Regions from separate parts of the Nocardioides panacisoli genome, predicted to be linked through region 2. Evidence: predicted binding sites of a transcription regulator. Region 2 holds the regulator's gene; the other holds the start of a gene.

The links. Region 2 encodes LexA, which represses DNA repair genes until DNA is damaged. Its sites were predicted from a motif close to TCGAACANNTGTTCGA; they were not measured.
Positions count from the first base shown of each region.
Region 1: KUV85_RS13535 (HNH endonuclease signature motif containing protein) is a predicted target of LexA. The motif match lies at 12,236-12,251, and genes of this name have one in related genera.

Region 1 covers NZ_CP080409.1:2,796,420-2,811,655, reverse strand. The annotation lists gene KUV85_RS13595 (DoxX family protein) at 1-93, opposite strand, end outside; gene KUV85_RS13590 (MarR family winged helix-turn-helix transcriptional regulator) at 161-619, opposite strand; gene KUV85_RS13585 (MMPL family transporter) at 693-2,756, shown strand; gene KUV85_RS13580 (hypothetical protein) at 2,819-3,055, opposite strand; gene KUV85_RS13575 (GNAT family N-acetyltransferase) at 3,096-3,713, opposite strand; gene KUV85_RS13570 (sigma-70 family RNA polymerase sigma factor) at 3,715-4,560, opposite strand; gene KUV85_RS13565 (DUF4956 domain-containing protein) at 4,738-5,340, shown strand; gene KUV85_RS13560 (VTC domain-containing protein) at 5,337-6,167, shown strand; gene KUV85_RS13555 (CotH kinase family protein) at 6,170-7,783, shown strand; gene KUV85_RS13550 (catalase) at 7,947-9,395, opposite strand; gene KUV85_RS13545 (STAS/SEC14 domain-containing protein) at 9,493-9,846, opposite strand; gene KUV85_RS13540 (alpha/beta hydrolase family protein) at 9,944-10,786, opposite strand; gene KUV85_RS13535 (HNH endonuclease signature motif containing protein) at 10,835-12,100, opposite strand; gene KUV85_RS13530 (mycothiol transferase) at 12,279-12,782, opposite strand; gene KUV85_RS13525 (VOC family protein) at 13,142-13,861, shown strand; gene KUV85_RS13520 (DUF1800 domain-containing protein) at 14,024-15,236, shown strand, end outside.
Region 2 covers NZ_CP080409.1:2,104,882-2,120,117, reverse strand. The annotation lists gene dapF (diaminopimelate epimerase) at 1-481, shown strand, start outside; gene KUV85_RS10360 (SDR family NAD(P)-dependent oxidoreductase) at 513-1,289, shown strand; gene KUV85_RS10355 (MFS transporter) at 1,336-2,601, opposite strand; gene hflX (GTPase HflX) at 2,744-4,255, shown strand; gene KUV85_RS10345 (ATP-dependent DNA helicase) at 4,291-6,306, shown strand; gene KUV85_RS10340 (MXAN_6640 family putative metalloprotease) at 6,315-7,907, opposite strand; gene lexA (transcriptional repressor LexA) at 7,989-8,720, opposite strand; gene KUV85_RS10330 (LysM peptidoglycan-binding domain-containing protein) at 9,015-9,356, shown strand; gene KUV85_RS10325 (hypothetical protein) at 9,457-10,440, opposite strand; gene KUV85_RS10320 (TetR/AcrR family transcriptional regulator) at 10,543-11,139, shown strand; gene KUV85_RS10315 (hypothetical protein) at 11,236-11,562, opposite strand; gene nrdR (transcriptional regulator NrdR) at 11,896-12,411, shown strand; gene KUV85_RS10305 (vitamin B12-dependent ribonucleotide reductase) at 12,575-15,236, shown strand, end outside.

The DNA.
Region 1 (15,236 bases), 690 kb from region 2:
GGTGACGTCGTCGTCGACGGGGAACCACTCGGGGACCTGCGCCTGGAACTCCTCCCGCGCCACGGTCAGGTGGGTCACCCCCGCTCCGACCATGAGGGTGCCGAGCACGATCCGGGCGAGGTTGCGCACGAGGTTCACCGGTCCAGCGTAGGTCGGCGGCTCACAGGATCCGCTCGACGGCGTCGATGGCGCCGCGCAGGAACTCCTCGACGACCGCTCGGTCGCCCTCGGAGAGGCCCCGGTCGAGGTCGACGAGCGCCTCGAACATCGGGGTGAGGTGGGCGACCACCTCACGGCGTCCCGAGTCGGTGAGGTCCAGGCGCCGGCGGCGCCGGTCGTGCTCGTCGGGGACCCGCTCGACGTGGCCCCGCGCCACCAGCCGGTCGACGATGCCCGAGGCTGCTGCCGAGGTGACCCCGAGGTGACGGGCGAGGTCGCTGGGGCCGTGCTGGTCGGCGACCAGCAGCTCGAGGGCCGTCAGCTCGTGCGGCGAGAGCCCGGCACGACGGGCCACGGTCGGCCCGGACCTGGCGCCGGCGTCGAGCAGCCGACGCAGCAGCACGAGGGTCGACGAGGCCAGGGCGTCGGCATCGTGTGGCCCGGATCTCGCCTCGGACATTGGCAATTTACCTAACTGGCTTAGTAATCTTCTACGGTAGTTGTCGTACTATCCTACCCACGGAGGGACCCCCATGACCGGTGCGCCGAGCTCACCCAGCACGTCGGTGGCTGCGCCACGTCGGATCCGCCCGGCCGCGGCCGGCACCGTCGCCGTGCTCGCTCTCCTCGCGACGGGGCTCCTGCTCGGCCTCGTGGGGCAGGCCACGCACCAGACGGCGGTCACCGACGACCTGCCGGAGGGGTACGACGCGACCCGGGTCGCCGCACTGCTCGAGGAGGTCCCCAGCAGCGACAGCGCCGTGGCCGTGACGCTGTTCGTGTCCGACGACGGCGAGCTGGATCGAGCGCAGCTCGCCGAGCTCGAGCGGGCCCAGCAGTCCCTCGGCCCGGGCAACGGTGCCCCGCTGCGGGTCAGTGAGGACGGCACGGCCGCCCTGGGCGTCGTCCCGGTCGACGCGCGCAGCGCGACCGACGTGGCGGCGTACGTCGAGGACCTGCGGGAGCGCGTCGACGCGGCCGCGCCCGAGGGAGTGACCGCCCTGGTCACCGGGCCCGCGGCGATCCAGGCCGACCTCGCCGGCGTCTTCGAGGGAGCCGACTTCACGCTGCTGCTCACCACGGCCGCGATCGTCGCTGTGCTGCTGGTGGTCACCTACCGCAGCCCGTTGCTGTGGGTCGTGCCGCTGCTCGTGGTGGGCGCGGCCGACCAGGTCGCGGCCGTCGCGGCCACCCACGTGCTGGCGGTCTTCGACATCGCGTGGAACGAGTCCACCGTGGGCATCCTCAGCGTGCTGGTCTTCGGTGCCGGCACCGACTACGCGCTGTTGCTGATCAGTCGCTACCGCGACGAGCTGCGCCTGCGCGAGGACCGCTTCGCCGCGATGGCGGTCGCGGTGCGCAGCACCACCGAAGCGGTGCTCGCCAGCTCCACCACCGTGGTGCTCGGCCTCCTGACGCTGCTGCTCTCGGTGGTGCCGACGACGCGCGGCCTCGGGCTGGCCTGCGCGGTGGGCGTGGCGATCGCGGCGTTCACGGCACTGGTCGTCCTGCCGCGGGTCCTGGTGCTCTTCGGGCGCTGGGTGTTCTGGCCGATCGTGCCGCGGGTGGGCCAGACCGCGCTCGTCGACTCCCGCACGTCGCTGTGGCGCCGCCTCGGCACCGCCGTCTCCGCACGCCCGGGTCGCTTCGCCGTGACCGCCGTACTCCTGCTCGGCACGCTGGCGGCAGGGCTCACCCAGGTGCGCGTGGGGCTGTCGGAGTCCGAGCAGTTCCTCGACACACCCGAGTCGATCGTGGCCGCCGACCGGATCGTGGAGTCCTTCCCCGCCGGCACGACCGACCCCACCGTGGTGCTGACCCGCGACGACGCGGAGGAGGTACGCCGCGACGCGGCCGCCGTCGACGGGGTGGCCTCGGCACAGGTCGGGACGCAGGCCGACGGGCTCGCGCGCGTGGACGTCGTGCTGGCGGACCGGTCGGGCAGCGACGGCGCGGAGCGCACGGTGCGGGACCTGCGGGAGGCGATGACCGCCCACGACCGGACGCTGGTCGGCGGCACCGAGGCGCAGGCGATCGACTCCGACGACGGGGCCGCCCGCGACCAGCGGCTGATCATCCCGCTGATCCTGGTGCTGGTGCTGGTCGGGCTGGCCGTGCTGCTGCGCTCGGCGGTCGCGCCGTTGCTGCTGGTGGCGACGGTCGTGGGCACCTACTTCGCCGCGCTGGGCGCGTCGTGGTGGATCTACACGCAGGTGTTCGGGTTCGCGGCGATGGACGTGACCGTCCCGCTGTTCGCGTTCTTGTTCCTGGTCGCCCTGGGCGTGGACTACAACATCTTCCTCGTCAGCAGGGCGGCGGAGGAGGCGCGACGCCACGGCCTGCGTGAGGGCATGCTGCGCGGCCTCACCGCCACCGGCGGGGTGATCACCAGCGCGGGCATCCTGCTGGCGGCGGTGTTCGCCGCACTCGGCGTGCTCCCGTTGGTGGTGCTGGCGCAGCTGGGCATCGTGATCTTCGTCGGGGTGCTGCTGGACACGCTGGTCGTGCGCACCGTGCTCGTGCCGGCGCTGGCGTGGCGCCTGGGCGACCGGTTCTGGTGGCCCCGCCGGATCACCTCGACCGCGGACGCCGACTGAACGACTGAGCGGCGCGGGCGGTGGCTCGGCCACGCCCGCGCCGCTCGGCCGCCGGTGCGGCCTCAGTCCTCCGGCAGCTCGGCGAAGGCGCGCTTGGTCCCGAGGTACCAGTCCAGCGACTTCTTCGGACGCCGCCAGCGCCCCTTCATGTCCTCCCGCGCGGGCTGGTGGCTGGCATCGCCGGCCTTCTCGGCGTCCTTGAGGTGCTGGTCCTGCGCCTTGATGACGTCGTCGGCGGTCTCGCCGCGGTGCGCGAGGTCGCAGGGGCCGCCGAGCTGGCGGCAGGTCATGGTCTTCATCGTCCCTCCAGGGCCGTGTCGTCGGTGCTGCTCGGTGCTGTCACTGCCCTGACGTACGCCGCCGCCCCGGTGTGACATCCGGGGTCGCCTCCGGCAGCACCATCACCCGCACCGCGGGCGCGTCCGCGCCGCCGGGTGCCCGGGCCAGCCACTCGGGACGGTGCCGCTGCACCTCCTGCCACCCGGTCGCCTCGTAGAGGCGCAGCGCCGTGGGCACCACCGGGAGCACCTCGAGGCAGCCGCGGCGGCCGGCGGCGCGCAGGTCGTCGACCACCGCCTCCAGGAGGCGGCGACCGACCCCGAGCCCGCGGGCCTCGCGTCCGACGAAGAGGGCGCTGACCCACGCCAGCCGGTCGACCGCGCAGTCGTGCGCCGCCGCGCAGGCGCGGTTCATCCCTGCCGCCGCGGGGAAGCCCGACGGTGGCCCGACCCAGCATCCGTGGCCGACCGGGCGCCCGTCGAGCTCGGCGGTCCAGGCCGCCACCGCGTCCTCGGCCCGCAGGAAGTCGGCCACCGGGATCGGCAACGGGTCGCGGAAGGGGTAGCGACTGTGCGGCTGCTGGTCGACCAGCGCCGCGGCCAGGGCGTCGAGGTCGCTCCGCTCCCGGCGGCGTACGACGACCCGCGGCCCGGCGCGGTCGGCATGCGGTGCCGTCATCTCACTCGCGTCGCTCTCCGCCGCCGCGGCGCGTCACCGAGGCGAGCACGTCCGGCTCGGCGCGGAAGGTGATGGCGCGGACCAGGCCGTCGGCGACGGTGAAGTCGAAGAGCACCTTCGCCTCGCCGCGGTGGAACCAGGCCGATCCCGGGCGGGTGCCGGCGTACACGGGGAGCGCGGCGTGGGCGCTGCCGTTGAAGAACTCCGCGATCGCCTCGCGGCCCTCGATGCGCTCCGGGGTGCCGGACAGGATCGCGGCCTCGTCGGCGCCGACGGTCGCGTCGGGGGCGAGGAGGGCCAGCAGCCGGGCGAACTCGCCCTCCCGCGCCGCGGCCATGAAGGCGTCGACGACCTCCCAGTCGGCAAGGTCGTCCTCGGCCGCGGGCTGGGCGACCTTGCTGCGGGCACGCGAGGCGAGCTTGCGGGCCGCGGCCGGCGTGGTGTCGAGGACCGAGGAGATCGTGGTGAACTCGAACCCGAAGCTGTCGTGCAGCACGAACGCGACGCGCTCCTTGGGCGAGAGCCGTTCGAGCACCACCTGCAGGGCGACGCCGACGGTGTCGGCGAGCTCGACCTCCTCGGCGGGGTCCGGAGCGGTCCCGGAGGGGTCGACGTCCTCCTCGGGCACCGGCGTACGCGCGCGCAGCCGGTCCAGGCACAGGCGCGTGGTCACGGTCGTGAGCCAGGCGGGCAGGCTGTCGATCTCGGCACCGCCGCGTTCGGCGCGTTCCAGTCGCAGCCATGCCTGCTGCACGACGTCCTCGGCCCCGGCTGCGTCGCCCAGGACCTTCGTCGCGATCCCCGTCAGTCGGGGCCGCTCGGCCTCGAAGGCTGCGGTGCTGTCCACGGGCCCACCCTTCCATCTCGTCCTCGGCTTCCCCTGCATGACGACGACGCGACCGCGGGTGTGACCGCGGGCGCCGCAGAACGCACAGGTTCCTGACAGGTCGTGCTGGGGGTCCGGACGAGAACGTCGTCCACCGTTCACCCCAACCTCATCTCGTGCCCACCGGAAGGACACCTCGTGGAACTGCTCTCCACCTTCGCCGCCGACCTCGTCGCGATCAGCATCCTGTGCTTCGCGCTCTACTACCCGCGCCACCGCCGCCGCGAGCTGCTGGTCGCCTTCCTCGGCGTCAACGCCGGCGTGCTGGCGGTGACCACGGCGCTGGTCGCCAGCGACACCACGCTGGGCCTGGGGCTCGGCCTGTTCGGCGTGCTGTCGATCATCCGGCTCCGCTCCCTCGAGCTCGGCCAGCACGAGGTGGCCTACTACTTCGCCGCCCTCGCACTCGGCCTGTTGGGCGGCCTCGGCTCGCTCACCGTGACCCTCACCGCGATCCTGATGGCGGTCATCGTCGCGGTGCTCGCGATCGCCGACAGCCCGCGGACCTTCCCGCGCGACGAGCAGCAGATGGTGCTGCTCGACGGCGCGTACGCCGACCGGGCCTCCCTGGCGGCCGCGCTCGCCGAGGTCGTCCCCGGCGAGGTGCGACGCACGGTCGTGCAGCGCGTCGACCTGGTCAACGACACCACCCTGGTCGACGTCCGCTGGACCCGCACCGACGAGCCGCGTCGTGGCGACCACGGCTCCGCCGAGCGCACCGGGGCCGAGGTGCTGGCATGAGCGCGCTCCTCGCTCACGTCGACACCGGCCTGGACGGTTTCACACCGGCCTCGCTGGACGACCTCGCCGAGCACGCCGCCCTGATGACCCGCACCGACCGCAAGTACGTCGTGCCGCAGGCCGCGCTGCCCGAGCTGGTGGCCGCGATCGGTGCCCTTGACGCGGCGCCGCGGGTGCTGGAGATCGACGGCCGGCACCACCACCGCTACGCCTCGACCTACCTGGACACCCCGGACCTGGACGCCTACTGGCGCTCGGCCCGCCGTCGGCGACGCCGGTTCAAGGTCCGCAGCCGGGAGTACCGCGACGTCGGCACGGCCTTCACCGAGGTGAAGACCCGCGGGATGCGCGGCAGCACCGTCAAGACCCGCGTGCCGCGCGGCGGCGGACGGCCCGGCGTCGAGCGGGACGTCCTGCCGCGCGAGGACACCGACTTCGTCCGCGACGCGCTGGCCTCGGCCGCACTGGGGCACGTCGACGTCGCCGCGTTGGTGCCGACGCTGCGGACGTCCTATGCCCGCACCACCCTGTGGCTGCCCGGCTCCGGTGCCCGCGTCACGGTCGACACCGACCTCAGCTGGCAGTTGCCGTGGAGCCCGCACCGCACCCGCGTGCCCGGCGTCGCGATCGTCGAGACCAAGACCCCGGCCGCCGGGACCGGTGTCGACCGTGCCCTGTGGGCCCGCGGGCACCGCCCCGACCGGATCTCGAAGTTCGCGACCGGCCTGGCGCTGGTCTGGCCCGACCTGCCCTCCCACCGCTGGCACCGCGTGCTGCAGCGCCACCTCCGTCCCGCCGCCCGCCACGACCACCACCAGGAGCGATGACCATGACCGCCCAGCCCTCCCCCTCCCGCCGCGTACGCCGCTGGGTCGCCTCGCTGACCGTGGCGGCGCTCGCCCTGGCCGGTCCGACGGGATGCGCCAGCGTGGAGTCCGCGCTGACCGGCGCCAGCACCTCGACGACGTCGGTCTGGGACGCCAGCTCGGTGCACGAGGTCGCGCTCACCGTGGACGAGGACGAGTTCGCCGCGATGGTGGCGACGTACGCCGACTCCGGCGAGAAGGAATGGGTCAGCGCCGACGTCACCATCGACGGGCAGACCTTCAGCAACGTCGGCATCCGCCTCAAGGGCAACAGCTCGCTGCGCGGCGTCGACGCGGACGCCGATCCGGCCGACCTGCCGTGGCTCATCGACCTGGACAAGTACGTCGACGGGCAGAGCCTGGACGGTTGGGAGCGCTTCGTCGTGCGCTCCAACAACAGCGAGACCGCCCTCAACGAGGCGGTCGCGCTGGACCTGCTGGAGGAGGCGGGGCTGACCACGCAGGAGTCCGTCGCGACGAGCTTCACCGTCAACGGCAGCGACGCGCGGCTGCGGCTGGTGATGCAGGACCTCGACGACCGGTGGACCGAGGCGACCTTCGACGGCGAGGGCACGCTGTACAAGTCCGAGGCCGGGGGCGACTGGTCATACCGCGGCGACGAGGCGACGGCGTACGAGGACGTCTTCGACATCGAGGGCGGCACCGAGGACTACGCGCCGTTGACCCAGTTCCTGCAGTGGCTGGAGGAGTCCTCGGACGAGGAGTTCGCCGACGGGCTGGCCGACCGGCTCGACGTGGAGGCCTTCGCGACCTACCTGGCCTTCGAGGACCTGGTCGGGAACTTCGACGACATCGACGGGCCCGGCAACAACTCCTTCCTGCGCTGGGACGCCGACACGGGCCTGATGACCGTCGTGGCGTGGGACCACAACCTCGCCTTCGGCGGCTTCGGCGGCATGGGTGGCGAGCGCGGTCCCGGCGGTCCCGGCGGCACCGAGGACGGGGAGCGTCCGGAGGTGCCGGAGGGCTTCGAACCGCCGACCGACGGCGAGATGCCCGACATGCCCGAGGGCTTCGAGCCACCGACCGACGGCGAGATGCCCGACATGCCCGAGGGCTTCGAGCCACCGACCGACGGCGAGATGCCCGACATGCCCGAGGGCTTCGAGCCACCGACCGACGGCGAGATGCCCGACATGCCCGAGGGCTTCGAGCCACCGACCGACGGCGAGATGCCCGACATGCCCGAGGGCTTCGAGCCACCGACCGACGGCGAGATGCCCGACATGCCCGAGGGCTTCGAGCCACCGACCGACGGCGAGATGCCCGGCGGCGGGATGCGCGGCGGGCCCGGCGGCTCGAACGTCCTGGTCGAACGCTTCCAGGACAACGAGGAGTTCGCCGCCCTCTACGACGAGGCCGTCGAGCGGCTCCAGGCCGAGCTGTACGACGACGGCACGGCGCAGGGGATCCTCGATGACTGGACGACGCTGCTCACCGAGCAGGCGGGCGACCTGGTCGACGAGGCCACGGTGGCCGAGGAGGCCGACCAGGTGGCGTCGTACTTCGACGGGCACGGCGCCACCGAGGACCAGTCGACCGGGGACGACGCCTGATCACTGATCCGGGCACACCTCCCGGCCTTGCTGGTCGAGCCGGGCCGCGACGGAGGAGCGGACCGTGTCGAGACCCGCGGGATCGGTCTCGACACGGCCTCGCTGCGCTCGGCCGGCTCGACCAGCGGCACCGGGCGGTCGGCTGAGGGGGTCAGCCGTGCTGTCAGCGGCCCATCCCGGAGGCGATCCGGTCGCCGATGTCCGGGTCGATGTTGCGCCAGTACTCCAGGGCGCGCTCGAGGATCGGCTCGGAGACGCCGTCGGAGAGGTGCCCGACCACGTTGTCGACCAGCCGCTCGCGCTGGGCGTCGTCCATGACCTCCCGCACGAGGGTGCCGGCCTGGCCGAAGTCGCCGTCGTCCTCGCGCAGCGTGTAGGCCTGCCGGACCATCTCCCCGTCGGCGGCCCAGACGGCCGTCTCGGGGTAGTGCTCCGGGTCGGCGTGCGGGCCGCCGTAGGAGTTGGGGGCGTAGACCGGGTCGGTGACGTTCTCCACCCGCATGGCGCCGTCCTTGGAGTAGCTGTGGACGGGCGCCTTGGGACGGTTGACCGGGATCTGCTGGTAGTTGACCCCGAGCCGGGCGCGGTGGGCGTCGGCGTAGGAGAAGCCGCGCGCCAGCAGCATCTTGTCGGGGCTCAGCCCGGTGCCGGGCACCATGTTGTTGGGCTGGAACGCCGCCTGCTCCATCTCGGTGTGGTAGTCGGTGACGTTGCGGTTGAGCGTCATCGTGCCGACCTTGATCAGCGGGTAGTCCCCGTGCGGCCACACCTTGGTGAGGTCGAACGGGTTGATCCGGTAGGTCTTCGCCTCCTCGTAGGGCATCACCTGCACGTAGAGCGTCCAGCTGGGGTGGTTGCCCTGCTCGATCGCGTCGTACAGGTCGCGCTGGTGTGCGTCGCCGTCGGCACCGGCCAGGTGGTCGGCGTCGTCCTGGGTGAGGAAGTCGATGCCCTGGTCGGTCTTGAAGTGGTACTTGACCCAGAACCGCTCGCCCTGCGCGTTGACCCACATGTAGGTGTGGCTGGAGTAGCCGTTCATGTGGCGCCAGGTCTTGGGGATGCCGCGGTCGCCCATCAGCCACGTGACCTGGTGGGCCGACTCCGGCGAGAGGGTCCAGAAGTCCCACTGCATGTCGTGGTCGCGCAGGTTCGTGTCCGCGCGACGCTTCTGGGACCGGATGAAGTGCTGGAACTTCATCGGGTCGCGGAGGAAGAAGACGGGCGTGTTGTTGCCGACCAGGTCGAAGTTCCCCTCGGAGGTGTAGAACTTCAGCGAGAACCCGCGGGGGTCACGCCACGTGTCCGGGCTGCCCCGCTCGCCGGCCACCGTGGAGAACCGGGCCAGCATGTCGGTCTGCGTGCCGGGCTGGAACACCGCGGCCTTGGTGTAGGCGCTGACGTCATCGGTGACCTCGAAGGTGCCGAAGGCACCGCCGCCCTTGGCGTGCGGCTGCCGCTCCGGGATGCGCTCCCGGTTGAAGGCGGCCATCTGCTCGATCAGGTAGTGGTCGTTGAGGACGATCGGGCCGTCGGGGCCCACGGTCAGCGAGTGCTCGTCGCTGCTGACCGGGATGCCCGCATCGGTGGTGGTGGGATTCTGCTCGCTGGCCATGGTGTGGCGCCTCCTCGTCGGGGCTGGTTGCGTCCTGGTTCCGACCCTGCACCCTTTTCTTGAATTGTTCAAGGGACGGGTGCAGGGCCGGACGACCTCACGAGGTCAGCCAGGCGACCGCGTCGTCGCGGGTGTCGAAGGAGCGCACCTCGAGCTTCGTGGCGTCACTGATGCTGCCCAGCAGCTTGTCCAGCAGGCCGCTGTCGGCGACCACGCCGACGCGCTCGACGTCACTGAGCACGCGCGTCGCCTTCAGGTCCTCCCAGACCGCCTTGGGCTCGACACGGCCCACGTCGACGCCGGCGTAGTCCAGCAGCAGACGTGCCGACCCGTGGTCGGCGACGGCGCGGTCGATGACGTCCTGGGCCGCCTTCTGCTCGTCGGCGCTGATGGCGCCGTCGACGGTGAGGCTCACGACGTTGGTGCCCTCGATCGTCGATGCTTCCAGCACGGGATCCTCCTCGTGGATTCGGGTTCCTACGAGGCCCTCGTACCCACTCGCGGCGGATCCATGCATCGGCGACCGGCCGAGAGGGGGTCGCCGGCCCTCAGACGAGCTCGTCGAGGAGTTCGCGCGTCTGCCGCCAGGCGCCGCTGCCCGGGTCGATGAGGGTGAAGTGGTCGCCGTCGACCTCGGTGAGCGTGGCGTCGGCGCCGGCGTCGGTCGCGGCGTCGACGTACGCCGTGGACTGGGAGAGCGGCACGTTGCCGTCGCTGCTGCCGTGGATGCAGCGCACGGGGACGTCGAGCGGGACCTGGCTGAGGGGGTCGACGGTGGCGAACTGTGCCTCGAGGTCGTCGCCCATCAGGCCCTGGACGGCACCGCCGCCCAGCGACTGGTCGACGGCGGAGCGGAGGTCGAGGACGCCCGCCTGGGAGACGGCTCCCGTCACGGGGACGGTGGCGTCGGTCCAGCGCTCCGACCGCTGGCGAGCAGCCGCCCACACGCCGAGGTGGCCACCGGCGGAGTGGCCGAGCGTGATGACGCGGGAGGTGTCGAGGTCCTCGACGTCGGCGAGGGCGTCGATGCCGGCGGAGACGTCGTCGAAGGTGGCCGGCCAGCCGCCGCCGTTGCCGACGCGCCGGTACTCCAGGTTCGCAGCCGTCCAACCGTCATCGACGAGCGAGGCGGCCAGTGGTCGTCCGAGGGAGAGGTCGAACTGGGCGAGCCAGAATCCGCCGTGGATCACCACGACCACGCCCCGGGACGTGCCCTGCGGCCGGGTCAGCTCGAGGAACTGCGCGGGGTCCTCGCCGTAGGCGATCGTCTCCGTCGCGCCGGCGCCGTTCGTCGGCGGCGTGCTCGACCCGGTCGGGCCGGTGGTCGAGCGAGAGCAGCCGGCCAGCAGCAGTGCGGCGCTGCCGCTGAGCAGGGTTCGTCGGTGGAGCACACCCCATGCGTATCCCACCGGACCAAGGGTCGGGAGTCCACGGGTCCGCTACTGGCGCCGGTGGAATCGGAGGTCGCCGTCGGGGAGCGTGTCGGTGCGGTAGGTCGGGTCGTGGGCCCGATGGTGATGGTGGGAGCACAGGAGTACGCCGTCGGCGAGGTCGGTGGATCCCCCGTCTGCCCAGGGGCGTCGGTGGTGGGCCTCGCACCAGGTGGCGGGGACGGTGCAGCCCTCGGCGCGGCAGCGGCGGTCCCGCAGTCGGAGCGCCCTGCGCTGGGCGGGAGTGAAGAGGCGACGGGCGCGGCCGAGGTCGAGTGGCGCGGAGTCGCCGCCGAGGACGACCGGGATGATCCTGGCGGTGCAGGCCAACCGGCGTGCGGTGTCGGCGGTCAGGCCGGGACCGGAGTCGAGGTCGGCGTCGACGAGGCCGGCCGTGGCGAGGTCGGTGCGGAGCTGGTCGAGCGTGAGGGTGACCATGACCGTCGTGGCGTCCCCGCCGTGGTGGGGCAACTGGGCCGGGTCGAGGTGCTCCAGGAGCGCAGCGAACGCGTGGGCGTGGGCCCGGTGCTGCGGCACCCGGTCGCAGCCCTGCTGGTCCAGCCTTGCCTGCGCACTCTCGCGCCGTGGCGAGGTGAACGCCTCGAGGTAGGTGGTGAGGCGGTCGGCGACCTGGTCGGGCAGCAGCCCGGTGATCCGCGTGGTGCCGTCACCGGTGCGGCGCAGCCGCAGGGATGCCCGCTCCCGCGCCCGCCTTTCCTGCTCGGTGAGGACCGTGGCGTCCTCGGCGTCGGCCACCTCAGGCGCGACGACGTCGAGGATCCGACGTCCCAGGCGCCGCAGTTGGCTGGGACGGAACTGGTCGGCGTACCCCACCAGCGTCTGCTCGGCGGACGTGACCACGTCGGGACCGAGGTGGCCGGGCAGCGCGTCGACGGCGTCGGTGATGACGCGGGCGTGCGCCACTGACACCGCACCGGAGCGCATGCTCTCGGCCACGAGCGTGTGGGATCGGTCCAGGTCGCGGGCGAGCGCGAGGTCGGCCCGCATCGCCCGCGGTTCGGCCTGCGTCCGGTGGGCCAGCCACGCCCCCGCGTCGCGAGCGCCGTGCTCGGCGGCCACGTCGTCGCTGACCGCCAGCACCCGCAACCGCAGCTCGGCCACCTGCGCCTCGGCACGGGCCAGGTCCTCCAGCGCTGCGGCCTTGTCCGCGGCGGCCATGTAGGCCGGCTCCACGTCGGCGACCTCGGCCACCTGGGCGCGCACCGCTGCGGCACAGCCGCGGATCGGGTGCGTCGGCAACAGCGTGAGGGTCATCGAGAAGGCTCCGGGACAGCGGGACTCGTCCAGCGCCCCGCCGGAGGCACCGGATCCCGATGCAATCACGAAACCTTCGAGACTGGTCCCGCCTCCTCCCCCAGCAGGGGCACCGGCCAATGGACCTGTCCCCTACCATACATCTGTTCGAATACGATGACAACCGTCGTTTGGTCGGTCAGCCGGACAGCAGGCCCCGCAGGTAGGCCGCCTGGCCCACGTGCTGCGTGGTGTCGTTGACGACGCTGACCAGCCGGACCCCGAGGGTGACCGGTGGGTCCCAGGCCGCGTCGACGACGCGATCGAGGTCGTCGCCGGCGACGGAGCGCAGGTAGGCGACGGTCCGGTCGTGGGTCGCGTGGTGGTACTCGCGCAGCAGCCCCTCGGGGGCGCGCAGGAGGGCGACCTCGTCGCTGGAGTGGCCGAACCCAATGTCGGCGACGTCGTAGGGCAGGGCGAAGCGATCGGCGTACCGCTCCGCGGTCCACACCTGCTCGCGTCCCGCGACGTCGGCGACGTGGTCGTCCTGCACCCGGGTCAGGTGCCACACCAGCCAGCCGATCGGGTTGGCGTCCGGTCCGACGCGGTGGTGCAGCTGGTCCTCGCTGATGCCGTCCAGGACGGCGTCGACGCCCTGGCGCACCCGTCCGACGGCATCGATGAGCAGCTCTGCTGGCGTCATGGGATCGACGGTACGCCGTGGGGTGCCGCGGGTGCCGCGGTCGCGGTGGTCTCGACACGGCCTCGCTGGCGCTCGACCGGCTCGACCAACAAAGCGGCTCAGGTTCCGGGGGTCTCGACACGGCCTCGCTGACGCTCGACCGGCTCGACCAGCAAGGCGGCTCAGGTTCCGGGGGTCTCGACACGGCCTCGCTGGCGCTCGACCGGCTCGACCAGCAAGGCGACTCCGGCGGCTCGACCAGCAAGGCGACTCGAGCGGCTTGGTGGTCGAGCCGGGACGCGAGGAACGAGCGTCCCGTGTCGAGACCCCCGCAGCGGAACTCCGGTGCGGGTGTCGGCGGGCAGGACTAGCGTGACGACATGTACTTGGAGAACCTCGGGTTCGATGCCGTCGACCCGCACCGGCTGGGCGGCTTCTGGGAGGCGGCGCTCGACTGCTCGCGGCTCACCGACGAGCCCGACATCGTCGAGAGCCGACTCGAGCTGGGCGGCGACCTCTACCTCGACCTGTGCTTCCCGAGGGTGCCGCAGCGACGCACCGAGCCGCTCCGGCTGCACCTGGACCTGGTCGGCGGCGACCGGCAGCAGGAGACGGTCGATGCGTTGCTCGCCCTCGGCGCCCGCCACCTCGACATCGGCCAGGGCGACGTGCCGTGGGTGGTGCTCGCCGACCCCGAGGACAACCCGTTCTGCGTGATGGAGTCCCGCGACGCCTACGTCGACACCGGTCCGATCGCCGCCCTCCCGATGGATTCGGCCGACCCCGACCGCGACGGCGAGCTCTGGGCGGCGCTCTCCGGCTGGACGCCGGTCGACGGCTACGCGCCGGTCAGCCTGCGCCACCCCTCCCGCCGCGGCCCCCTGCTGGAGTTCTGCCCCGAGGAGGGCCCCAAGGGCCCCGAGAAGAACCGGCTCCACCTCGACATCCGACTCGAGCGCGGCGACGACCCCGACGAGGCCGAGCAGCTGATCCTCGCCCACGGCGGCCGCCGCTACGACCACGACTGGGGCGACCTGCCCTGGCAGGTGTACGCCGACGGCTCGGGCAACGAGCTGTGCGTCCTGCCCGCCCCCTCCTGACCCACGTCCCTCCCCGATCGGACACCGCCACCCGGACCGAAATGACCAGCGGGGACGCGCCGTACTCGGGCGGCACCGCCCCGTCGCACCGGGCCACACTGCTGCGTCCGGGTCGTGATCGCCGCGCTCGGGCACCCGAGCAGAGGCGACGGAGGCACCGCGATGACCCACGGGGACGGCACGGCTGTCAGCAGTCCCGCTGACGAGGTCGGCACGCCCGGCCTCACCCGTCGTGGCCTCGCCGCAGCCGCCGTGGGTTCGGTCGGCACCGCGGTGGTCGGCGCCACCGCCGGCGAGGCAGCCGCCGGACGGCGCTACCGCCCCCGCCGCTACCGGGCGACGAAGATCCCCGGCAGCGCGACCCGTCACGCGCTCACCCGCTTCAGCTACGGCTGGACCCCGCAGCTGCAGCGCCAGGTCGCCAAGGCGGGTGGCTTCAACCGCTGGTTCGACCGTCAGCTCTCCGGCTCCTACAGCGACGGCTGGTACCGCACGACCGCCGACTGGTGGCCCACGACCAACGCCTCCCGCGACCGCCTCGTCGGGATGGTCGACAGCGGCGCGCTGTCGTCCTTCTGGCAGGTCGACATCAACTACCAGCGCTGGGTGCTGGCCCGGCGTACGCGCTCGCACCGGCAGGTCCAGGAGCTGATGGCGGAGTTCTGGGAGCACCACTTCCACATCCCCGCCCAGGGGCTGGTCGGCCCCTACCGGGTGTCCTACGGCAAGAAGCTCCGCTCGCTGGCACTGGGCCGCTTCGACGCCCTGCTGCCGGCCGCGGTGCTGCACCCGGCGATGGCGCTCTACCTCAGCAACGCCAACTCCTCACGCAGCGCACCCAACGAGGACCTCGGCCGCGAGCTGCTCGAGCTGCACACCGTCGGCCGCGGCAACTACACCGAGCGCGACGTCCGCGACTCGGCGCGACTGCTCACCGGCTACCGCGTCGACAAGTGGCGCACCTGGCGCTACACCTACGACACGGCGCACCACTGGACCGGACGGGTGTCGATCGTGGGCTTCACCCACCCCAACGCCGCACCGGACGGCCGCGACGCGCTCCGGGCCTACCTGCGCCACCTCGCCCACCACCCCGCCACGGCCCGTCGGATCGCCCACAAGTTGGCCGTCCGGTTCATCTCCGACGACCCGCCCGCGTCGGTCGTGGACATGCTGACGCGGGTCTACCTCGCCAACGACACCCGCATTGCGCCCGTGCTGCGGGCGTTGGTCCGGTCGCCCGCCTTCCGCTCCGCCCGGATGCGCAAGGTGCGCACCCCCGACGAGGACCTCGTCGCCACCTACCGCGCCCTCAACGCCCGGCTGCAGCGCCCGAGGGGCAACTCCGCCGCCGCCGACGGCATCGTGTGGCAGG
Region 2 (15,236 bases):
CGTCAAGACGCTGCGCTTCGACGGCCCCGACATCACCGTCGACATGGGCGCGCCGCGGCTGCTGGGCGAGACCGTCATCGGCGTCGGCGGCTGGGAGTGGTCCGCCCGCCACGTCGACATGGGCAACCCCCACGCCGTCGCCTTCGTGGAGGACCTCGACGACGCGGGCCCGCTGCGCGAGGCACCGCTGCACGACCCGGCGACCTATCCGCACGGGGTCAATGTCGAGTTCGTCCAGCGGCGTGCGCCGCACCACGTCGCGATGCGGGTCCACGAGCGTGGCTCGGGCGAGACCCGCTCCTGCGGCACGGGCGCGTGCGCGGTCATGGTCGCCACCGCGGTCGCCGACGACGCCGAGCGCGGTACGCCGTACCGCATCGACCTGCCCGGCGGCACGCTGCGCGTCACCTGGACCACCGAGGACCGGGTGCTGATGACGGGGCCGGCCGTGATCGTCGGCCGCGGCACGACCTCGCTCTAGGGGTCCTCGCCGGCCCGGTTAGTCTCCGAACATGGAACTCTCCGGATCTTCAGCCATCGTCACCGGCGGCGCCTCGGGCATCGGCGCCGCGGCCGCCCGCCAGCTCGCCGCCAAGGGCGCGACCGTCGTCGTCGCGGACCTGCAGGCCGACCGCGGTGAGGCACTCGCCGACGAGATCAAGGGCGTCTTCGCGCAGGTCGACGTCACCGACACCGACCAGATCGGTGCGGCAGTGACGGCCGCCGCCGACATCGCCCCGTTGCGCGCCGTCGTCAACTCCGCCGGCATCGGCTGGGCCCAGCGCACCATCGGCCGCGACGGCCAGGTCGAGTCCGCCCACGACCTGGCCGCCTTCACCAAGGTCATCGCCATCAACCTGATCGGCACCTTCGACATGGTCCGCCAGGCCGCGACCGCCATGAGCCAGAACGAGCCCGACGCGGACAACTGCCGGGGTGCGATCGTCAACCTCGCCAGCGTCGCGGCCTTCGACGGCCAGATCGGCCAGGCGTCGTACTCCGCCTCCAAGGGTGGCGTCGTCGGCATGACGCTCCCCGTCGCGCGGGACCTCTCCGCCGCCGGCATCCGCCTCAACACCGTCGCCCCCGGCCTGATCGACACCCCGATCTACGGCGAGGGCGAGCAGGCCGAGGAGTTCAAGGCCCGGCTCGGCCAGAGCGTGCTGTTCCCCAAGCGTCTCGGCGTCCCCGACGAGTTGGCCAGCATGGTCCTGGAGTGCCTGACCAACTCCTACATGAACGGTGAGGTGATCCGGGTCGACGGCGGCATCCGCATGCCCCCGAAGTGACCGACGACTTCATCGCCCCCTCGGCACAGGGGGGCGATGAGGTGCTCTACCGGCGGACGCTCGAGCCCGAGACGTCCTGATCGGCCTGCGCGGCCAGCTCCTCCTCGATCGGGGCGGAGCGGATCGCCACCGACCCGGCGACGGCCATGACGCCGGTGAGCACGATCAGCATGCCGATCGGCACGCCCCAGGTGTCAGTGGCGTCGTGCAGCAGGCCCACCGAGAACGTCGCGGTCGCCGCGAGCAGGTAGCCGGTGCCCTGGGCGAAGGACGAGAGCTGCGCGCTGCCCTGCGGCGTGCGGGCACGCAGGCCGATCAGCGCCAGGCACCAAGTGAAGGCCGAGCCGCCGGTGCCCAGCAGCAGGCCCCACAACCAGCCGCCGAGGAAGAGCGGGGCGGTCGCCACACCGAGCCAGCCGGCAGCGGTGATGGCGGCGAAGCTGATCGGTACGGCGACCGAGGTGCCGGCGTACCGCATCAGCACCGGCAGGGAGAGCGTGATCGGGATGCCGACGGCGATCGTCACGCCGAGGATCGCGCCGGCGCGGGTCGCGTCGACGCCGGCGTCGGAGAAGATGTCGCTCCAGTACCCGAACTGGGCGTAGGCCTGCGAGGACTGGGCACCGAAGAGGAGCGCGAGCGCCCACGCCACGCGGGTGCGAGCCACGCGGGCCAGCGAGATCGTCGCCCGGGTGCGGGCCGCGCGGCGCTCGTGCCGCGGCGGCCGCTCGGCGATGGCGGTGGGCAGCCACACCGCGAGGCCCACCAGCGCCAGCAGCGACCAGGTGGCCAGCGCCACGCGCCAGGAGTCGAAGGCGTCCGCGATGGGGGCCGAGGTGCCGGCCGCGACCGCCGCACCGGTCAGCAGCGTGCCGCCGTACAACGCACTGACCAACGGGACCCGGTTGGGGAAGTGCTGGCGGGTCAGCGGCGGGAGGACGACGTTGCCCAGGGCCGCACCGAACATCGCCACCGTGGTGGCCAGCAGGAACCCCCACGCCGAGTCGGTCACCGCGCGGGCCAGCAGGCCGACGACGATGGCGGTCAGCAGCAGCACCGTCACGCGGTGCACGCCCAGCCGCATGATCACCGCGCCGGCGCCCAGGCCGACGACGGCGAAGCACCACACCGGCAGCGAGGTCAGCAGGCTCACCGTCGTGGCGTCCATGCCCAGGCCCTCGCGGAGCTCGGGCAGCAGCACGCCGATGCTGGTGACGCCGGCACGCAGCGAGCTCGCCAGCATCACGATGCCCAGCCCCAGCACCAGTGCGGTCCACGGCAGGGTGCGGGCGGGGCGGCGTACGTCGGTCACCGGACGAGTCTCGCAGGGGGAGCGGCGGGGTCCGGCATCGACGACGGTGCGAGAGGGAACACGTCGCGTCGTGGGGTCACGGACGTCGGAGGACCTAATCGGATCGCGCTCCGTGCGGCGCCGCCGTACGCTGGAGGCACCCATGACGAACGCATCTGAATTCTCCCTCGACGACGAGCTGGCCGAGACCGCCGGCTGGGACGACGAGGACGACGCCACCGGCCGCGGGGACAGCCCCCGCAGCGGCACCACGTCCGCCACCTCCCGCGCGGGGGCCCCGGACGCGACACCCACGACCGGCGACCTCGACCTCGACGCCCGCCAGACGCTGCGGCGCGTCGCTGCGCTGCGCACCGACCTGGAGGACATCTCCATGGTCGAGTACCGCCAGCTCCGCCTGGAGCGGGTGGTGCTCGTCGGTGTGTGGACCGAGGGCACCGTGCAGGACGCCGAGAACTCCATGGCCGAGCTCGCGCTGCTCGCCGAGACCGCCGGCTCGGAGATCCTCGAGGCCGTCTACCAGCGCCGGCAGGCACCCGACCCCGCGACCTACATCGGCCGCGGCAAGGTCGAGGAGGTGCGCGACATCGTCAAGGCGACCGGCGCCGACACCGTGATCTGCGACGGCGAGCTCGCGCCCTCCCAACTGCGCAACCTCGAGGACCGCATCCACGTCAAGGTGGTCGACCGGACCGCCCTGATCCTCGACATCTTCGCCCAGCACGCCAAGTCCAAGGAGGGCAAGGCGCAGGTCGAGCTGGCGCAGCTGAACTACATGAAGCAGCGCCTGCGCGGGTGGGGCGGCAACCTCTCCCGGCAGGCCGGTGGCCAGGCGGCCGGTGGTGAGGGCATCGGTGGTCGCGGCCCCGGTGAGACCAAGATCGAGACCGACCGGCGCCGCATCAACGACAAGATCGCCAAGCTCCGCCGCGAGCTGAAGCAGATGGCCGGCACGCGACGCACCAAGCGCCAGGAGCGGCAGCGCAACCAGGTGCCCAGCGTCGCCATCGCCGGCTACACCAACGCCGGCAAGTCCTCGCTGCTCAACCGGCTGACCGGCGCCGGCGTGCTGGTCGAGGACGCGCTCTTCGCCACCCTGGACCCGACCACGCGGCGTACGCAGACCGCCGACGGGCGGGTCTACACCATGAGTGACACCGTCGGGTTCGTCCGGCACCTGCCCCACCAGCTGGTCGAGGCATTCCGCTCCACGTTGGAGGAGGTCGCCGACGCCGACCTGCTGGTGCACGTCGTGGACGGCTCGCACCCCGATCCCGAGGGACAGCTCTCCGCGGTGCGGGAGGTGCTCGCCGACATCGAGGCCGGCGACATCCCCGAGATCGTGATGGTCAACAAGGCCGACCTGGCCGACCCGCTGGTGCTCTCCCGCCTGCGGCGCAGCGAACCCCATGCGGTGGTCGTGTCGGCGAAGACCGGTGCCGGCATCGAGGAGGCGGTCGCCGCCATCGAGGCGGACCTGCCACGCCCCGACGTGGAGTTCTCCGCGCTGGTGCCCTATGCCCGCGGGGACCTCATCGACCGGCTGCACCGCGACGGTGAGATCACCTCGCTCGAGCACACCGCCGAGGGCACCCGCATCACCGGCCGCACGACCGACGCGCTGGCCGGTGAGCTGGCGGCGTACGCCGTCTGAACGACCTGTCGTCGACCCCGTCTAGGGTTGCCGCCATGTCCGGGGTCGAGGGTGCGCAGGTGCGAGAGGCGTTGGCGGCTGCCGTCGCGGCCGTCGGTGGTCAGGAGCGTGCCGGGCAGGTCGACATGGCCGAGGCCGTCGCCACCGCGATCGCCCGTTCCCAGCACCTGCTGGTCCAGGCCGGCACCGGCACGGGCAAGTCGCTGGGCTACCTGGTCCCGGCCCTGCTGCACGACCAGCGCGTCGTCGTGGCGACCGCCACCCTGGCCCTGCAGCACCAGCTCGTGGAGCGCGACATCCCGCGACTCATGGAGGCGCTGAAGGACCGCGACGACGTCGACACCTCCTTCGCCGTCCTCAAGGGCCGGTCCAACTACGCCTGCCTCCACCGGGTCCGCGAGGGCGTGCCCGACGACCAGGGGTCGCTGGTGGACCTGCCCGAGGGGTCGATGGGCGCCAAGGTGCTCGAGCTGCGCGAGTGGGTCGAGTCCGAGGCGGAGTCCGGCGGCACCGGTGAACGGGACGGGGCGCCGCGGCACACCGACAAGGAGTGGCGCCAGGTCAGCGTGAGTGCCCGGGAGTGCGTGGGTGCGGCCCGGTGCCCCTTCGGCGCGGAGTGCTTCGCCGAGCTGGCCAAGGAGCGAGCCCAGCGGTCCCACCTGGTGGTGACCAACCACTCGCTGCTGGCCATCGATGCGATCGAGCAGATCCCGATGATCCCCGACTACGACGTGGTCGTCGTCGACGAGGCCCACGAGCTGACCGCCCGGGTGACGCAGGCCGCCACCGACGAGCTGTGGGCGGCCGACGTCGAGCGGGCAGCGAAGCGCAGCGTGCGCCACGTCGAGGGCGACGAGGCCGACGACCTGACTGATGCCGCCGAGGCATTGCGTGACGCCGTCACCGTCGCCGAGCCCGGCCGGATCGACCGGTTGCCCCAGGACCTCTCCGACGCGCTGGAGCTGGTCCGCGACGCCGCACGCGCCTGCGCCTCGGCGTTCCCCAGGTCGTCCGGGGACGAGCCCGACGCCGCCATGAGCCAGGCCAAGGCGAGCGTGCAGGAGCTCTTCGCCACCGCCGAGCGGATGGCGGCGCTGGGTGAGTCCGACGTCCTGTGGCGCACCGAGGGCACCGAGCGGATGCCGCCCCGGCTCTGCATCGCACCGCTCCAGGTGTGGGGCCAACTACGCGACAAGCTGCTGGCGGAGAAGACCGCCGTGATGACCTCGGCGACCCTCAAGCTCGGCGGCGACTTCACCGCGGTCGCGACCAGCGTCGGCCTGAAGCCCTCCGAGCAGGTGGCGGTCGGCACCGACGGCCCGGACACCCGGCCGTCGGGCGCCGACGCGGACGGTTCCCCCGAGGGCCACGACGAGGCACAGCCCTGGGTCGGCCTCGACGTCGGCAGCCCGTTCGACTACGGCAAGCAGGCCATCCGGTACGTCGCCCGACACCTCCCGCCACCGGGGCGCGACGGCCTCGGCAGACCGCAGCTGGACGAGATCGCCGAGCTCATCGACGCCGCCGACGGTCGCACGCTCGGCCTGTTCTCCTCACGCCGCGCGGCGGACGCCGCCGCCGAGGCGATGCGGGAGCGGTTGCCGCACCTCACCACGCTCGCCCAGGGCGACGCCCAGCTGCCCGAGCTCGCCCGGCAGTTCACCGACGACCCGCACACCGTGCTCTTCGGCACCCTCGGCCTGTGGCAGGGGTTGGACGTCCCGGGGGAGACGTGCCAGCTGGTCATCATCGACCGGATCCCGTTCCCGCGGCCCGACGACCCGCTCCTCAGCGCGCGCCAGCGCGCCGTTCAGGCGGCGGGTGGCAACGGGTTCATGCAGGTCGCGGCCACCCATGCCGCCCTCCTGCTCGCGCAGGGGACCGGCCGGCTGATCCGCACCTCCAGCGACCGCGGCGTGGTCGCGGTCCTCGACCCGCGACTGGCCACGGCCCGCTACGGGTCGTTCCTGGCCGCGAGCCTGCCGCCGATGTGGCCGACGACCGACCCGACCGTCGTACGGCAGGCCCTGGCGCGACTGGCCGCTGGCTAGCTGTAGTGCTAGCGGACCGCCTTGGTGGCGATCCAGAAGTTCTCGTTCTCGTCCTGCGGTACGCCGTCGCAGGTGTTGTCCGGTCGGTCCTGGTTGCACCGGTAGCGGGTGCTGGCGTTGACGACGGTGAACTCGATCCAGTTCACCTTCGACTTCCCGTAGGGCAGCTTCTTGACCTGCTTGCCGTCGCCGCCGAGGTAGAAGAACACGCGCTTGATGCCGCCGCCCTTCTTGTTGATCTCGGCCATCGCGTAGCCGCCCTTGCCGTGGGGGAGGCCGTGGACGCGCACCCGGAGACGCCAGCCGTAGCGCAGCTTGCCGGCGGGGATGTAGCGGTAGGTCGCGCTGGAGAGGTGGGACCGCTTCACGGCCATGGTGCGCTTGCGGTTGTCCTTGAAGTGGCGGAACCGGGTCTTGAGCGGCGCGGCCGGGTAGTTCTGCGCGCTGCCCTCCTGGTAGGCCCGCCCGGGACGGCGGTTGTCCATCGCGAAGTTGGCGAAGTCCACCGTCCAGTTGCCGCCCACGCCGTAGTCCACCGCGCCCTGGAGTGCCTTGAGGGAGTAGTGGTCCTTGGGGTTGCGGCTGCCGTCGTAGCCGCGCCACGCGTCTGCCTTCTGCCACGCCTTGCGGACCACCTTGGCGCCGTAGCGCTCGGAGAGGTTCCGGAAGAGGATCCAGTTGGCGTAGGGGTTCGCGTCGGGGGCGTCGATCGGGACCCGCGGGGTCTGCAGGGCGCTCGGGCTGGAGTAGAGGAAGTTGACGTTGTCGTTGACGTCGTCGAAGACCTCGTCCTCGATCCAGGTCGCGGTCGCCTCCATGAACCACACGTCCTCGGCGTAGTCGTAGGCGAACTGGACGACGTGGAAGTACTCGTGCGCGGCGGTGGCCCGCATCAGCCGGTCCGCCGTGCCGGCGCCGCAACCGCCGGAGCAGAATTCCGAGAAGTTGTTGTCGAGGACCACGTATCCGCCCGCGCCGCGACCCCAGAGCGCGTTCTTGCGGTCCGCGACGGCGTAGCCGAAGACGCCGACGTCACGGCCGATGTCGGCCAGGTAGACGTCGGGGCGGTTGTCGCCGCCCCGGCCGGCGTCGTTGAGCGGGCCCCGGAAGCCACGTCCCCGGATGCGCTGGTGCGCGGTGGTCACCGCACGGCGTACGTCGACCGCGAAGGAGCGGCTGGCGGCGTGGCGGCCGCCCGTGACGTAGTGCACGCACACCGCCGAGCTGCAGGTGCGCCGGGAGGCCCCGTCGGGATACTTGGGCTCGTACGCCGGCCCACTGCCGTCGGTGGGGCGCGCCAGCAGCGAGTCGGCACGCTCCTGCTCCTTGCCCGAGAGCGCGTCGCGGGTCAGGAAGAGGTCGCGCATGGCCATCGTGAGGTCGACACCCTGCTGGCGGGAGTCGTCGGGACGGCTGCTGCCGCGGCCGATGTTGCCCGAGAGGATGCCCTCCACCATGGCGAGCGCCTCCTGGGCGCGACCGCGCTTGTCGTCCTTGTCCTTGGCGACGGCGCTGGTCGGGGCCAGCAGGGCGGCAGCGAGCGTGAGGACGATGGCCGGCAGTGCAACGAGGCGCGCGCCCCGCAGACGGGGGTGGTTCATGACGTGCTGCTCCCAGGGGGAAGACGGAAGGGCCGGGCCAGCCTACGGCAGTGATGCCGCCCCGTGGGGCAACGCCGAGCCTCAGATGCTGCGCATCACGGCGGTGACCTTGCCCAGGATCGTGGCGTGGGTGCCGTCGATGGGCTCGAATGCGTCGTTGTGGGGCAACAGCCAGACCTGCCCGTCCTTGCGCTGGAAGGTCTTCACCGTCGCCTCGCCGTCGATCATCGCGGCGACGATGTCACCGTTGTCGGCATCGGGCTGCTGGCGGATCACGACGAAGTCGCCGTCGCAGATCGCGGCGTCGATCATCGACTCGCCCGAGACCTCGAGCAGGAACAGCTGTCCCTCGCCCACGATCTGCTTGGGCAGCGGCATGACCTCCTCGATGCGCTCCTCGGCCAGGATCGGGCCGCCCGCGGCGATACGGCCCACGAGGGGGACGTAGCTGGCTGCGGGGGAGGCGTCACCGGCGCCGGTCTCGTCGTAGCTGGACTCCTCGGCGGCGGAGAGCGACTTGCGGGCCTTCATCACCTCGGGGAGGAAGACCTCGAGGGCGCGCGGCCGGTTGGGGTCGCGCTTGATGAAGCCCTTGTCCTCGAGCGTGCGCAGCTGGTGGGCGACGCTGGAGGTGCTGGTCAGGCCGACCGCGCTGCCGATCTCGCGCATGCTGGGCGGGTAGCCACGGTTCTCGATGCTGTCCTTGATGGTGGCCAGCACGCGCTGCTGTCGCGGGGTCAGCCCGGTGGCGTCCGGCGGCCCGTCGGGGAACTCGGCAACCTTCTTCAAGCCTGCCTTCTGCTTGCCGGCCATGGCGTCCTCCTGCGCAGCGGTGATCGAGTGCCTTGACGGTAGTCCTCCCAGCGCACGGTTTCAAACAACTGTTCGAACCGCGCGTGTCGCGACACGCCTCGAACAAGGATTCGAACAGGTCCTTGACTTCGTTCGAACAGGTGATCTAACCTCGCACATGTGTTCGATCGAACGTCTGATCGATCCGCTGGCCCGATCGCCGTACGGCGAAGTGTCGGCGGTCCCGACTAGACATCGCATCGCACGCACGACCCCCGCCGATCACCGGATCGACACTTCCCCCTGGAGGTCCCCATGAGCACGATCGCCCTTGCCCCGCAGGTCTCCTACGACGCGCGCCGTCCGGCGCCGGTCCGCCTCACTCGTCGCGGCCGGGTGGCCGTCATGGTGCTCGGGCTGCTGCTCGCGCTGGGCGCCGCCGTCTGGCTCGCTGCCGGATCCGTCGCCTCCGACGAGGCCGGCGTGGTGCAGGTCGAGGTCGTGACCGTCGACCACGGGGAGACGCTGTGGGACATCGCGGCCGACGCCGCCGCGGGTGGCGACGTGCTGACCATGATGGATCGCATCCGCGACCTCAACACCTTCGAGGGCAACCTGCTCCAGGCGGGTCAAGAGCTGCGCGTTCCGCTCGACTGAGCGCGCGCACGGACTACTCGCCGACCTCGACCCCCGGCGAGTGGTGGGGAAGACGAGGGCGGGACCGCGACGGTCCCGCCCTCGACGCATTCGGGCGACCTCACTCCTTGCGGGGGAGGAGTGCCAGGCCGAGCCCGGCGACGGCCCACGTGCACAGCACGAGGACTGGCGCCAGGGCGCCGGCGCCGTCGAAGTACGACGTGCTGCGCAGCGCGCTCCCCACGGCGCCCGGCGGGAAGAGCTGCCCCAGCGAGCCGAGAGGGATCAGGTGGGGACTCGTGGCGACACCCGACAGTGGGTTGCCGATGAGCATGACCGCGAGCGCCACCACGCCGATGCCCGCCGGGCCGATGAGGTGGCGCAGGCCGATGATCGGCAGTGCGACTGCAAGCACGCCGAGTGCGATGACGCCGGCGTTGGCGGCGTAGGACCCCGCGACGGCGTCGAGGCCGAACTGCAGCAGTGCGGCGAGGCCGAGTGCGCCGAGCGCTGCGGCGAGGGCGGCGGCGAGGAGTCGGTCACGGATGCGGGGCAGCGCCAGGGACGTGACGGCGCCGATGAGGATGCCGCCGATGGCGAGGGGGAGTGCGCCCGCGGCGAAGACGCTGCCGCGGGGGTCGCCATCGGCCGTCGGTACGACGTCGGTGACGGTGGGAGCCGACCCGGTGGCGCCGGCCACCTGGGTGCCGACCTGGGTCACGAACTGCGCAGGCGCCGCTCCGGCCCCCGTGGCGGTCAGCACCTCGGTGCTCCCGGCCCCGACGACGAGGGCGCCGTACGCCGACCGGTCCTCGATGGCCGCGACCGCGGCAGCGCGGTCGGCCACGGTGGTGACGTCGATCGCGTCCTCGCCGAGCGTTGCGGCGAGTCGCTGCTCGATGCCGGCGGTGGCGTCGGGTGGGCCCGCAACGGCGAGGGGGAAGTCGCGGGGCTCGTACTCGCTGGCGGGCCACGCGAAGGCGGCGAGGAGCACGGTGAGCAGGGCGGCGAGGCCGACGGCGGCTCCGATCACGGATCGCCAGGGTGTGGCCGCGGACGTCGCGGCGGCGGGTGCGGCGTGGCTCGGCGAGGTCGGGCTGGTCATGGCGAGACTCCAAACAGAATGAACATTCGGTTTTGACAAGGATGGAGACGCCGGCCGCTCCTGTCAAGAACGGGCGTTCGTTTTCTGTGGCAGGATGGCGGTATGCCGAAGGTGACCGAGGAGCACCGCGCTGCGCGGCGCGAGCAGATCGTCCGCGCGATGCTGCGGTGCGTTGCCCAGGACGGGTTCCACCGCACGACGATGGCCGCCGTGATCCGGGAGTCGGGGCTGTCCGCGGGAGCGGTGTACCTCTACTTCCGCAACAAGCAGGACCTGATCCGGGCCATCGCCGAGACCGCGATCGCCGATGTCGCGGTGGTGGTCGAGGAGGCCGCGGAGGCGGAGGAACTGCCGGACCCCGAGCGCGTCGTGCTCGACCTGACCCAACGCATCGTCGATCTGGGCGAGGCGCACGGGGTGGAGCTCCATCGGGTGGCACTCCAGACGTGGGCCGAGGCCGTGCGTGACCCCGAGGTCCTCGAGATCGCCCGCGGCGAGGCCGGACGCATCGCGGCCGCCTGGGTGACCTACGCCCGGCGCGCGATCGAGGCCGGCTTCCTGCCTGCCGACGCCGAGCCCACGCGTGTCGCCCGTGCCCTGATGGGCCTGCTGCCGGGGTTCATGCTGCAGCGGCTGGTGTTCCCGGACGTCACGCCCGCGGCGTACGCCGCCGGGTTGGGCGACCTGCTGCGCCACTGACGGCGGAGGGTTGTCGGCCTTTCGCCCACCTTGTCCGGCGTTGCAGTGCCCGACAAGGTGGGCGATCCCCGGCCGACCGGGGATCGCGTCCCCGCCTCAGCGCTTGGCCCGCTTGCCGCCCTTCGGTGCACCGGGGGAGCGACGAGGGGTCGGTTCGGGGAAAAGGCCGATGGCCTGGAGCAGGCGGGTGAGCAGCAGGAAGGCGAGGAACAGGCAGGCGACCGCGCCGATGCCGGCCACGGCGAGGAGGCCCCAGGCGGCGCCGTTGCCGTCGCGACGGGCCTCGGCGCCGAAGTCGATCGCGATGTAGACCAGGTATCCCCAAGCCAGCAGGCAGGCGGTGATGCCGGCGGCGAGACCCAGCAGTCGGGGCAGCACGCGGCCCCGCTGCTCGGTGGGTCCCATGCGCTTGCCGCTGCTCACGGGCGTCATTGTCGCGCATTGCTTCAACAATGGTGACCGGGCCCGCCGACGAGGGCGACACACCGATGTCCGGAAGCGATTTTCGGGGGCCTGTTTCCGCGGTGACCTGCGAAAACGCTGTGCCCGTGGCGGGAGGTCGAAACCAACTCTCCGGTTCGCTTGCGAGCGCCTTGGGTGGCGGCGTACGGTTGCCACTACATCTAGTACTTACACGGATGTAGTTCTCCACATCTAGTTCCACAACTCAGGCGTGGCGATCCACATCGCGAGGCTGGATGTCCACCGCGACAGCAGACTTTTCCACAGGCCACGACGCAGCGAAGGAGGCTCGGGATGCACTGTCCGTTCTGCCGGCACACCGACACCCGGGTGCTCGACTCCCGCGTGGCCGACGACGGTGCGGGCATCCGCCGCCGGCGAGTCTGCCAGTCGTGCGAGAAGCGCTTCACCACCGTCGAGGCGATGCAGCTGACGGTGCTGAAGAAGTCCGGAGCCAGCGAGCCCTTCCGGCGCGACAAGGCGGTCTCCGGTGCCCGCAAGGCCTGCAAGGGACGCCCGGTCACCGAGGACCAGCTGGCCTGCCTGGGCCAGGAGGTCGAGGACAGCCTGCGGCAGGCGGGTTCGCCCGAGATCGCCGCCCACGAGGTCGGCCTGGCGATCCTGGCGCCGCTGCGCAAGCTCGACGAGGTCGCCTACCTGCGCTTCGCGAGCGTCTACCGCGGGTTCGACTCCGTGGAGGACTTCGCCGACGAGATCGCGATGTTGAAGGCCGAGCGGGGGATCCCTGATTCCCCGGCGGTCCTGGACCGGTCGCAGGTGACGGCCGACAGCACAGCCAACACGGGCTGACACAGACCGCCCGGCAGGTAGTGGGGAAGCTGCCTGCCGGGCTTCCAACCCGCGCGACGCACCGGCAGTGTCGGTGCCTCGCGGGACACTTCCGACACAGCACCACCCACCGCAGCACCAGCACCAACAGTTCGCTCGAGAGCAGCAGGGGACAAGGAGAGTCATGACAGAGACGGTTGACCCGCAGGCAGCCACCACGGCCGGCACGGGACTGGAGATCGAGCGGGTCTTCAGCACCGAGGGGGTGCACCCCTACGACGAGGTCACCTGGGAGCGCCGTGACGTCGTCCAGAAGAACTGGAAGACCGACGAGACCGTCTTCGAGCAGCTCGGCGTGGAGTTCCCCGAGACCTGGTCGCTCAACGCCTCCACGATCGTGACGACGAAGTACTTCCGCGGCGCCGTGGGCACCCCGGCGCGCGAGACGAGCCTCAAGCAGCTCATCGACCGCGTCGTGCACACCTACGTCAAGGCCGGACTCGAGCACGGCTACTTCGCGACCACCGCCGACGCGGAGGTCTTCGAGCACGAGATGACCTGGCTGCTGCTGCACCAGTACTTCTCCTTCAACTCCCCGGTCTGGTTCAACGTCGGCACGAAGTCCCCGCAGCAGGTGTCGGCCTGCTTCATCCTCTCCGTCGACGACTCCATGGACTCGATCCTGAACTGGTACAAGGAGGAGGGATTCATCTTCAAGGGCGGCTCCGGCGCCGGCCTGAACCTCTCCCGCATCCGCTCCTCCAAGGAGCTGCTCTCCTCCGGCGGCACCGCATCGGGGCCCGTCTCGTTCATGCGCGGCGCGGACGCCTCGGCCGGCACCATCAAGTCCGGCGGTGCGACGCGCCGTGCGGCCAAGATGGTCGTGCTCGACGTGGACCACCCCGACATCGAGGAGTTCGTCGAGACCAAGGCGCGTGAGGAGCACAAGATCCGTGCGCTGCGCGACGCCGGGTTCGACATGGACCTCGGTGGCCATGACATCACCTCGGTGCAGTACCAGAACGCCAACAACTCGGTGCGCGTGAGCGACGAGTTCATGCGCGCGGTCGAGGAGGGCACTGAGTTCGGCCTCAAGGCCCGCGGCACCGGCGAGGTCATCGAGCACGTCGACGCCCGTGAGCTGTTCAAGAAGATCAGCGAGGCGGCCTGGTCCTGCGCCGACCCGGGCGTCCAGTACGACGACACCATCAACGACTGGCACACCAACCCCGAGACCGGCCGGATCACCGCGTCCAACCCGTGCTCGGAGTACATGTCGCTGGACAACTCCTCGTGCAACCTGGCGAGCCTGAACCTGCTGAAGTTCCTCAAGGACGACGACACCTTCGACTCCGAGACCTTCACCAAGGCCGTCGAGCTGATCATCACCGCGATGGACATCTCGATCTGCTTCGCGGACTTCCCGACCGACCCGATCGGCGACACCACCCGCGACTACCGCCAGCTCGGCATCGGCTACGCCAACCTCGGCGCGATGCTGATGGCGATGGGCCTGGGCTACGACTCCGAGGGTGGCCGTGCGATGGCCGCCTCCATCACCAGCCTGATGACCGGCACGTCCTACCGCCGCTCGGCCGAGCTCGCCGGCATCGTCGGCCCGTACGCCGGTTACGCCCGCAACGCTGAGCCGCACCAGCGGGTGATGCGCAAGCACCAGGCCGCCAACGACGCCCTGCGCCCGATCCACGCCGTCGACGGCGACGTCCGCGAGGCCGCGGCCAGCGAGTGGCAGCGTGTGGTCGACCTGGGCAAGGAGAACGGCTTCCGCAACGCGCAGGCCTCCGTGCTCGCGCCGACCGGGACGATCGGCTTCATGATGGACTGCGACACCACCGGCATCGAGCCGGACTTCTCGCTGGTCAAGTTCAAGAAGCTGGTCGGTGGCGGCTCGATGCAGATCGTCAACCAGACGGTGCCGCGCGCTCTGAAGAACCTCGGCTACCAGGCCGAGCAGAGCGAGGCGATCGTGGACTACATCGCCGAGCACGGCCACGTGATCGACGCCCCGGGCCTCAAGCCCGAGCACTACGAGGTCTTCGACTGCGCGATGGGTGCCCGGGCGCTGAAGCCGATGGGTCACGTCAAGATGATGGCGGCCTGCCAGCCGTTCCTCTCCGGTGCGATCTCCAAGACCGTCAACCTCCCCGAGGAGGCCTCGGTCGAGGACATCGAGGACATCTACCTGCAGAGCTGGAAGCTCGGTCTCAAGGCGACCGCGATTTACCGCGACAACTGCAAGGTGGGCCAGCCGCTGGCTGACGCCAAGGCGAAGAAGAAGGACGTCGAGGAGTCCTCCGACAAGGAGGTCGAGGTCGTCGAGAAGGTCGTCTACGCGCCGACCCGCAAGCGGCTGCCGAAGTCGCGCCAGGCGCTCACGACCAGCTTCACCGTCGGTGGTGCCGAGGGCTACATGATCTCCGGTGCCCACGAGGACGGCGACCTGGGCGAGCTGTTCCTGAAGCTCGGCAAGCAGGGCTCGACCCTGGCCGGGGTGATGGACGCGTTCTCGATCGCGGTCAGCATCGGCCTGCAGTACGGCGTCCCGCTGGAGACCTACGTCTCGAAGTTCACCAACCTGCGCTTCGAGCCGGCCGGTCTCACCGACGACCCGGACGTGCGGATGAGCCAGTCGCTGATGGACTACGTGTTCCGTCGGCTCGCGCTGGACTACCTGTCCTTCGACAAGCGTTCCGCGCTGGGCATCTACTCCGCCGAGGAGCGCCAGCGTCACCTCGAGACCGGCTCGTACGAGCCGCTGGAGGAGACCGGCACCGCCGAGGAGATCGTCGACGGTCCGCCGACCGAGCCGAAGGCCAAGCGTGCCC